Regions from separate parts of the Sphaerisporangium rubeum genome, predicted to be linked through region 3. Evidence: riboswitches for the same ligand, from Rfam matches in the RefSeq annotation. Region 3 holds a riboswitch; each other region holds the start of a gene.
The links. A riboswitch is a leader RNA that binds a small molecule or an ion and turns the genes downstream of it on or off. The one in region 3 is predicted to bind cyclic di-AMP.

Region 1: it holds a riboswitch for cyclic di-AMP, as region 3 does, so the genes downstream of both, BJ992_RS18085 (CHAP domain-containing protein) here and BJ992_RS34085 (C40 family peptidase) in region 3, are expected to answer to the same signal.
Region 2: it holds a riboswitch for cyclic di-AMP, as region 3 does, so the genes downstream of both, BJ992_RS33875 (C40 family peptidase) here and BJ992_RS34085 (C40 family peptidase) in region 3, are expected to answer to the same signal.

What each region holds. Positions count from the first base shown of each region.
Region 1 is NZ_JACHIU010000001.1:4,205,123-4,208,391, forward strand. It holds gene BJ992_RS18075 (DUF6716 putative glycosyltransferase) at 1-93, opposite strand, end outside; gene BJ992_RS18080 (hypothetical protein) at 90-1,076, opposite strand; cyclic di-AMP (ydaO/yuaA leader) riboswitch at 1,403-1,552, shown strand; gene BJ992_RS18085 (CHAP domain-containing protein) at 1,586-2,239, shown strand; gene BJ992_RS18090 (ABC transporter substrate-binding protein) at 2,683-3,269, shown strand, end outside.
Region 2 is NZ_JACHIU010000001.1:4,724,283-4,727,551, reverse strand. It holds gene BJ992_RS20305 (C40 family peptidase) at 236-1,183, shown strand; cyclic di-AMP (ydaO/yuaA leader) riboswitch at 1,634-1,792, shown strand; gene BJ992_RS33875 (C40 family peptidase) at 1,863-2,420, shown strand; gene BJ992_RS20295 (chymotrypsin family serine protease) at 2,758-3,269, shown strand, end outside.
Region 3 is NZ_JACHIU010000001.1:7,347,383-7,350,651, forward strand. It holds gene BJ992_RS31230 (amino-acid N-acetyltransferase) at 82-627, opposite strand; cyclic di-AMP (ydaO/yuaA leader) riboswitch at 993-1,198, shown strand; gene BJ992_RS34085 (C40 family peptidase) at 1,204-2,304, shown strand; gene BJ992_RS31240 (helix-turn-helix domain-containing protein) at 2,356-2,547, opposite strand; gene BJ992_RS31245 (type III pantothenate kinase) at 3,063-3,269, opposite strand, start outside.

The DNA.
Region 1 (3,269 bases), 3.1 Mb from region 3:
CGTCCGCGTCCATTCCGCCGGAAGCTGGTCGAGCAGGCCCGCCGCCCATTTCAGATAGCTGTCGGAGTCGGCGACGGCGAGAACCCGGGTCAAGGAGCAGCCCTTTCGTGCGCGAACATCTGCAGGTGCGACCGGAGCGAGGCGGTGGCCGATGGGGTCCACCAGTCGTCCGGGACGTCGACGGTCTCCACCCGCACGCCGCGCGCCGACAACAGCACGCGCAGCGACGTCACCGCGGTGGAGGGAAGGCTGAGCACACGCTGGCCGGGACGCAGGTCGCGCAGCGTCATCTCGACCGGCGCGCCGCCGTCGTACACGGTGACCCCCGGATGCTCGCGCACCGCGGCGAGATCGCCGGGATCCTCCCGCCGGTGCGGATAGTACGCCACCGGGCCTTCGAGCGCGAAGAGCCAGGACAGGTAGCGGTCCCGGTGGATCAGGCCGTTGCGTACCAGCGACGTGCCGAGCACGACGGTGCTCTCGGGGGGACGGGGATGCGCGGCGGCGGGCTGGGAACGCAGCCACGCGAAGTCGTGCGTGACCAGCTCGGCTCCGGTGTCCCTGACGGACGCGGCCAGCGCGGCGGGTACGGGCAGCGCGGTGAAGATCGTGAGCCGGCCGGACCTGGCGGCGGCGCGCAGCCGCAGTGAGGCGGCGGCGCCGAGCGCGCGGCGCGTCCAGGTGGCGGTGGTCCTGGCCCGCAGCAGCGGCGTGCCGGGACGCGCGGTCAGCAGTTCGAGCAGCCGGATCGTGGCGAGCCCGTCGTCGACCACCACCAGGTGGCGCGGCGCGGCGCCGAGCGAGGTGAGCTGCACACGGCCGGAGAAGGCGTCCCCCAGCACCCAGGACTCGCGGCGGCCCGGCCGGGGCATGTGGTCACCCGCGGTGGACAGGCGCAATCCGTCCGGCAGGGCCAGCGCGGCGAGCTCGGTGCGGGTCACCCGCAGGCCCGGCAGCTTCCCTCTGGCCACCACCTGGAGATCGGGCCCCACCACTCCGGCGTACCGCGCCTCGACCGCGCAGAGCAGCTGGAGTGGCGACTCCACCCAGGCGACGGCCGGACCCTGCTCCCGCACGCGGCTTCGACCGATCCTCTCCACGCCGGGTGATGAGACGTTCACGACGTAGGCAACGTAGTGCCGGGACCCTAAGCGGCGGGTAACGTACGGTGAACGGCGGACAACCGGCGAAGGTCATGCGGTGCGGGACGATCAGGGACCAGGTGTTTGCCGTCGCCCACATAGGGCAACCTGAGTGGTTTGTCCTATTTGCACCTCTTTGTCCGATGTATTACTGTAGGGGGACTTCACCTGGGGAAACATCCCGCGTCAGGGAGATCCCGCCGGGTGGAGACCAGCCGGAGCGAGGCCGGTCCGCCGCGGAGATCCCTTCTCCCGCCGGTACGCCCCGGACGCCGAGTCCGCTTCTCGCGGAGCCGGGGACCCAGGTTCTCTTGGGGTGAATCGGCGCGTCGTTTCCCACGGACGCGTCGTAGGGCGGCTTCCAGGCCCGAACCCGTCAGCTAACCCGGTAGGCGCCTTTGGAAGAAGGAGTCTCCTAATTGTCAACGTTCACGCAGCGACTCATGGATGCCCCCCGACATCGCGTGATCGGCATGGCCCTCGGCGGGCTGATCCTCGCCCAGGTGGCGACCGGCACCGCCCTCGCCCACGCCGACACCCCTCCCGGTGACACGCTCGCCAAGGTCGCCTCGGCCGAGGCGCACGGCGCTCCGCGCTCCGAGGCCCGGGTCACCGCCGCACAGGTGCTCGACCTCGCGAGGAAGCAGGTCGGCATCACGGAGAACAGCCTCGGTGGCGGCACCAAGTTCCACGCGTGGTACATGAGCAGTCCCCGCGCGGTCGAGACGATCGCCAGGGACACCGGCAAGATCTCCGACTACGCCAACGCGCCGTGGTGCGACATGTTCGTCTCGTGGATCGGCGAGCAGCTCGGCATCCAGGACACGATGGGGCAGGACGCCTACACCGTGCAGCACGCCAAGTGGTTCGAGTCGCAGGGCCGGTTCGGCTCCGCGCCGAAGCCCGGCGCTGTGGCGTTCTTCGCCTGGAGCGGCGGCGGCATCGAGGCCATCGAGCACGTCGGCTTCGTCGTCAAGGACAACGGCGACGGCACCATCGAGACGATCGAGGGCAACACGGGCAACGGGAAGGTCGAGATCCGCAACCGGCCGACCTACCAGGTGGCCGGCTACGGCTACCCCGCCTACGCGACCTGACGGACGACCCTCGTCGCGACCGGGCGGGTGTCCCGGCTCACCCACTCCCATGGGACACCCGCCCTCCCCGCCGCCGTACGGCCCAACCAGCCCGCGAACCGGCCGTACGGCGGCATCTTCGTGCCCGCGTCGCGCGGACGCGTGTCCGGTAGTGATGGGAGCGCTCCCAATACCGCCAATGGCCTTTTTGCCGGTTATCACCGTATATTGCACTTCTGGGAACCCCAGGAGTAACAGTTAGGTTTCGGCATATTGACGCCAGCGTTGCCCATCGGGGACTCTTCGTGGGAGCGCTCCCAAATCTCGCCCGCGGGACCATCCTCCCGCGGTTCACGACTTGAGGGATCCAGCACATCGCGGGGCCCGACTGTCGGGGCCGGCCCTCGATGCATCTCCCAATGATCGGGCAACCACCTTGAGAGGGGTCCGGAATGATGAACTCAATGCGCCGCGGCAGGATGCTCGCGGTCGCATCGGTGATGACCGCCGCGCTCGTGACCAGCGCCGCCTGTTCTTCAGGTGGCGGTGAAGGTGACGCCGGCGCCAGCGGCGCCGCGTCCGCGCCGGCGGAGAAGATCACCCTTACGCTTCAGACCTTCGGCGGTGGCACCAACTTCGGTTACAAGGCCGCCGTGGAGAAGTGGAACGCCGAGCACCCGAACGTGCAGGTCAAGTACACCAACCTGACCGACAGCTTCGAGAACGTCTACTGGCCGCAGATGCTCCAGTGGCTGCAGTCCGGCACCGGTGCCGGCGACGTCGTCGGCATCGACGAGGGCGGCATGGGTCTGGCCAAGGCCCGTCCCCAGTTCTTCGCCGACCTCGGCGAGTACGGCCTGCAGAGCCGCCAGGCCGACTTCCCCGCGTGGAAGTGGGAGAACGGCATCAACACCGACGGCAAGCTGTTCGCCCTCGGCACCGACGTCGGCGGCATGAGCATCTGCTACCGCACCGACCTGTTCGAGAAGGCCGGCCTGCCGACCGACCGGGCCAAGGTGTCCGAGCTGTGGAAGACCTGGGACGACTTCAT
Region 2 (3,269 bases), 2.6 Mb from region 3:
TCGCCGTCCGGTCGCGGCGATGACGGCGGGACGACCCCGTGGTGCTCTTGGGGCGACCCTTAATCGCTGATACGGGTGTGAACTGGGGTTGCCGGGCCAAAACATTTCAGGCCTAACGCTGTCGGGGGCCTTACCGTTTCTGTAGGATCACGGCCCAGGTGTCACAGTTGTCGCACTTGAGGAGGCTGGGGTCCCCGTGACCGCGCGTGGTGTCCGGAAGCTCGGACGCGTACCGGTGACCGCTTTTCTCGTCGCCTCGGTGCTGGTGACCCAGGCGGCCGGGGCGGTGGCGGAGCCGAAACCCACCATCGCGCAGGCCAAGGCCCGGCTCGCCAAGCTGGACGCCAAGGCCGACAAGGTCGTCGACAAGTTCAACGACGCCGGTGAGAAGTACAAGGCGGCGCGCAAGGAGTACAACGCCGTCAACGGCCGCTTCAAGGCGAAGAACGCGCGGGCCGACCAGCTGCGTGAGGGCCTGGTGTCGGTCGCGGTGAGCAGCTACCAGTCGGGCGACATGCTCACGTGGCCGAACCTCGTCACCTTCGGCGACCCCGAGGCGCTGCTGGCGGGGCTCGCGTCGATCGACCAGATGTCGCAGGGCCGCTCGCAGACCCTCACCGAGTACGAGTCCACGATGAGTGAGCTCAAGGACGAGCGGGACAAGGCCAAGAGCGCCTACGATAAGGCGCTCAAGCTGCTTGACGATCTGCGCGGCCAGAAGAAGGACGTCGAGAAGCTGGTGGCCGAGCAGGAGAAGCTCCTGCGCCGTCTGAACGCCTACAACGCGGGCAATCCCAACAGCACCGGCGTCAAGTACACCGGCCCCGCCTCCGGCAACGCGCGCACGGCGCTGCAGTTCGCCTACGCGCAGATCGGCAAGCCGTACCGCTACGGCGGCACCGGACCCGGCTCCTGGGACTGCTCGGGCCTCACCCAGAAGTCCTGGGCCGCCGCCGGCGTCAGCCTGCCGCGCACCGCGGCCGCTCAGTACTCCTGGGGAGCCTCGCGGCGTGTCTCCCTGGACGCGCTCCAGCCCGGCGACCTGCTGTTCGCCTCCGGCCTCGGCCACGTCGGCATGTACGCCGGCAACGGCCAGATGGTGCACGCGCCGCGCACCGGCGACGTGGTGAAGGTCGTGCCGCTGTCCTCCTACCGGGGTATTTTCGCCGCTGTGCGGCCCTGAGCGGCTTTCTCCCGGCTGTTCACCTCACCGGGCTGATTCCCTGCGTTCCTCGCGGCCGGAACGTTCTCGCACGCCTGTATCCGTTGTCCGGGGTCTGATTTCTCGTGCGGTCGTACGCGCGCGGCCGTCCGCGATCACGTTCCAAGATCGCTAACTCCTGTGACAGGTGTGACGGGTGTGACTCGGCGACGGGTCTGTTGAAGGCGGTGTGAGACGAATCACATCTGACAGGAGAAATGGGAGATAACCAGGCAGTTTCCGTTCCGTGATCACCCCTTGATGATCTAGAGATATGCCGGGCCTTTGCCATCTGTTGGCGTTCTGTGTAGCTTCTGGGCCGCGGCGAGCACGCCATGCCGTCGCGAGAATGACCGGCCGTCCGCACGGCCGAACCCACCAAATGATCCATTGGTCGTCGATCGCGCATGTCCCGCCATTTATGGCTCGCGACTCGCTGACCAGCCGAATCCGTGCGGCAAGGAGCACGGAACCGGGGACCCAATAGACCCTTTCGCGAGGGTCAGGGGTGAATCAGTGGTTTTGCCACTGTAGGGCGACTTCCAAGCCCGAATCCGTCAGCTAACCCGGTAGGCGTAAGTGGAAGAACCTAGGAGCGATCCTGTCCAGCACCACCCCTAACCCCCGTCTGTCGCGTCTCGTTCGCCTCTCCCTCGGGGGTGTGGCCCTCACCGTCTCCGCCTCGGCGGCCGCGGTGGCGGTCCCGGCGGCGGCAGACACGGTCCCCGGCGCCGAGCAGGTCATCACACCCCCCATCACGCTCCAGGCACCCGAAGCGGCGCCGAAGAGCGTGACACCGGCCGCCAAGAAGAGCGGCAGCGCCAAGAGCGCCAAGCTCAGCAAGGCGGCCAAGCAGCGGATCAAGGCCGGCAAGGCCGTGTCCGTGGCCAAGAAGCAGATCGGCGACCCCTACCGCTGGGGAGCCAGCGGCCCGAACGCCTTCGACTGCTCCGGCCTGGTGATGTACTCGTGGCGCAAGGCCGGCGTGAAGCTGCCCCGCATCACCGGCAGCCAGTACCGCGCCGTCAAGAAGAAGGTCTCCTGGAAGAACCTCAAGCCCGGTGACCTGATGTTCTTCTCCGGCCTCGGCCACGTCGGCATGTACGTCGGCCACGGCAAGATGATCCACTCGCCGCACAGCGGCACCCGGGTGCAGATCAACAAGCTGTCCAAGTACCGCAAGGCCAGCTTCGTCGGGGCCGTCCGCCCCGGCATCTGACCTCACCCCCTGAGCGCGCAGGGCCCCGGCCACCCCCACGTGGCCGGGGCCCTCGGCGTACGAGCGTGCCAACGCCACAAAGCACCGCTTTCCGCCTTCAAAGGTATTAGGTCGGCATGACTGACCGAATCGACGGCCCGAATGAATGTCCTCGACATGGCCTGGCCTCGCGTGATGTTTCACCGAATGCCGCCGCGGACCGTTATCGCCGTTCCCTGCCTTGCCAACCCCGCGAAGTTCACCGATTCTGAGGCTCTGCTCGGTGACTGAGGGGTGGGAAATGAACGAACCCGAGGGTTCGGCCCGGAGAGCGGAAATACGAGAGGTAAAGGCCGCGGTGGAGGACGACCTCCTGGCCAGGCCGGAGATCAATGGCGTCGACATCGGGGAGAAGATCACCGGAGGAGCCCCGACGGGAACGCTGGCCATCATCGTTTACGTACAGGAAAAGAAATCACCGGAGGAACTCGAGGACGGCGAGGTGATCCCGCCGCTGATCGACGGCATACCCACCGACGTCGTCGAGGAGCGCGTCGTCCCCCATCCGGCGTTCGCCGAGGTCGCCGCGGCCGTCCCGCAGATCGACGCGGCCAAGTATCCGACCCTGCTCGGCGGCATCAGCATGGGGCCGTGCCGGTCGATCCACCTGGAGCCGCCTGACGTGCCCGCCTCCGGGAACTACGTCTTCACCGGAACCCTCGGCGCCATGGTCGTGGACCGTTCGACCAAGGCGCGCATGGCCCTCACCAACTTCCACGTCGCCTGCGTCGACGCCGGCTGGTCCGCCGGCGACACCATGACCCAGCCGAGCCGGGTCGACGGCGGCTCGTGCCCGGCCGACGTCTTCGG
Region 3 (3,269 bases):
CATGCTGTGGTGGAGCCCAACGTAGCGACAGCGGGATCAACAGTCACCTTTCCAGCGCGTCATCCCGCCGGTCAGGGAGAGTCAGGATGGGGGTGAGAGATGGAGGAGCATGCGGGTGTTGCCCAGAGTGTTCGGTTTCACGTGCTCCAGATCGAGGAACTCCGCGACACCCTCATCGTAGGAGTCCAGCAACTCCGCGTACACCTCAGGTGACACGGGTGTGCCCTGAATCTCCGTGAATCCGTGCCGTGCGAAGAACTCCACCTCGAAGGTGAGGCAGAAGACCCGGCGCAGCCCGAGCTCTCTCGCGGTGGCGAGCAGCGCGGCCACGATGCGGTGCCCGATGCCCCGCCCTCTGTGCCGCGTGTCCACCGCCACCGTGCGGATCTCGGCGAGGTCCTCCCAGAGCACGTGCAGGGCCCCGCAGCCGACCACCTCGCCGTCCCGCTCGGCGACCCAGAACTCCTGGACGTCTTCGTACAGCGTCACCGTCGCCTTGCGCAGCAGTCGCGGCCCGTCGCCGGAATAGGACGCGACCAGCCGGCCGATGGCCCGGACGTCCGTCGCGCGGGCACGCCGGACGGCCAGTTCGCTCCCAGGTGGCACGGACGCCATGACCTGCTCCATGACCGGTCAGCGTATCCGCAGGCACCCCGCATCGCCGACGGCACCAGCCGGTGTCCGAGATAACGGACGGACCCAAATTGGCCGGCGTCCCATTCTGGTCGCGTTGGGTAGCCGGGTGAGCGCGCGACGTCGAAACGTGGCAGTACGCCGCCTTAATGCCGTTACAAGACGTCGGGACCTGCGACTTCACACGCCAAGAGATCGTAAAGTGGACGTCTTCCCAGCGTAATGCGGGTTCCGGGGGTCCGGCGGCGTGATCGTTCCGTGATCGGCCGGTTGTGATTCCTCTACAGGTTTCGTAGTTCTGGTTGAGCAGGAACCCGCGCTGCACTAGTGTCACGGCTCGATCCCGGTCATCGCCCACGGTGGCCGGACCGCCTAATCCCGGCCACATGCGACCGCCGGGAACCGGGGAACCAAAAGGCACACGCCGGGCCCGTACCGGCGGTCGCCGACCCCCCGGGGTGAATCCGAGAGGGAGGCATCGCGATCCTCCGCGACCAGTCACTCGGTAGGGCCACTCCCGCCCGAACCCGTCAGCTAACCCGGTAGGCGTCCGAGGAGAGGAGCTCGTTGGTGCACGCTGGGCGCACGCCTGGGAAGAACACGGGCCGGCACGTCCGTCCCCGCGGCCACCGGCCGCGGTCCGGCACGGCTCCGTCGAAGGCGATGGCCGCCTTGGCGGCCGGAGCGGCCCGCACGCGGCTGTCCCGCCGCGTCGCCATGCTCACCGCCGTCCTGATGGCCCTGACGTTCGGCACGCCGCTGATGTCGGCGAGCGCCGAACCGAAGCCGAGCCTGAACGAGCTCAAGAAGCAGGTCGAACGCCTCTACGAGGACATCGAGGCGCTGACCGAGCAGTACAACGGCCAGAAGGAGCGCCTCAAGCAGGCACAGCGGTCGGCGAAGCTCGCCAAGCAGACGCTGGACAAGAGCCAGGCCGACCTGGAGGAGAAGCGCCAGAAGGCCGGCGTCTACGCTCAGGACGCCTACATGACCGGCGGCATCGGCTCCTCACTGGCCCTGGCGATGTCCGGCGACCCCGACGGCTACCTCAACCGCGCGGCCACGACCTACGCTCTGCAGCTCCAGCAGGGCGAGGAGGTCTCGCTGATCACCAAGGCGATGGACAGCGCGGAGCGCGCGCGGGAGAGCGCCAAGGCCCGCGAGGCGGAGGTCAAGAAGCTCGTCGGCGAGCTCGACGCCAAGCGCGACAAGATCCGCGGCCTGGTGGGCCGCACCGAGAGCAGCCTGTTCCGCCAGGCCCGCGCGCAGGTCGCCGGCTACGGCAGGGCCACCAGAGTGGCCATCCCGATCCCCGGGGACGGCAAGGCGGCCGAGGCCGTCAGGTGGGCCCTCACGCAGCAGCTCAAGCCGTACGTGTGGGGTGCCGAGGGGCCCAACTCCTTCGACTGCTCCGGCCTGGTGATGTGGGCCTACCAGAAGGTCGGCATCAGCCTTCCGCACTACACCGGCGACCAGTGGACCGCCGGCACCCACGTGTCCCGTGAGGACATGCGTCCGGGTGACCTGGTGTTCTTCTACAACGACCTGCACCACGTGGGCATCTACATCGGCGGCGGCATGATGGTGCACGCACCGCGCACCGGTGACGTGGTGCGCGTGGCGCCGATCGGCAACCGGCCGTTCGCGGGAGCCGTGCGCATCGCCGACTGACCGCGCCGCCTGACCCGTGCGTCCGCGGCCACCCGGCCGCGGACGCACGGGTCAGATCAGCCGGCGTCTGGCGGCCCAGGCCACCGCTTCGATCGCGGTGGCCACGCCGATGCGGTCGCAGATGCCGCGCAGGCGCCGGCGCACGGTGCGGCCGCTCACGTCGAGCCGCCTGCCGACCCGGTCGACGGTGACCCCTTTGGCCAGTTCGGCGAGCAGCAAAAGATCATCGTCGGTCAGTCCCACGTCTGATCCCGTCGGAATGTCATTTCCCCGGGAAACCAGATCCGGATACGCCATCGGGTGTCCTCTCCCCCACGACGAACTCGGCAACATACTTGAATGCTTCGGCCCGCCCGTCAGGAACGGTAAACGCCACGTTGAAAGGTCGTCAAGCACTGACCGCGATACCTGTTACGTTCGTCATTGACATACCACTCCATATGTGAACTACTCATGACATGTTTACGAGCCTGTAGCGAGGTGGACACCGGTGATCAAGGGAGGGCCACCGGAGGAGGCCACGCTCAGGTGTGACGGCATGCCTGGTGGAACGGCGGATCGCGGTCACACGGCCGGGTCGGCCATGCTCGTCCCACCGTCCTGCCGGGATATGATCAGGATCCGTGCGCGCTTATTAGCCGCGAAATATGGCCCACTTTCCACAGGCATTTCCGCATGCCCGCCGCCTCGGCGATCAGCGAGGGCCGGGGCAATTGCCCGGCCCGGCCCGAGGCGTGCGCGCTATTCGACCGCCGGCGTCAGCCCACGTTGCGGTTGTAGATGAGCCGCAACCCGATGAGCGTCAGCCACGGCTCGTGCACGTCGATCGACCGCGCCTCGTTCACCACCAGCGAGGCGAGCGTGCCGGTGGCGACCACCGTCACGTCGTCGGGGTCGGCGGCGAGCTCCGGGGCGATGCGTTCCACGATGCCGTCCACCTGGCCCGCGAAGCCGTAGATGATGCC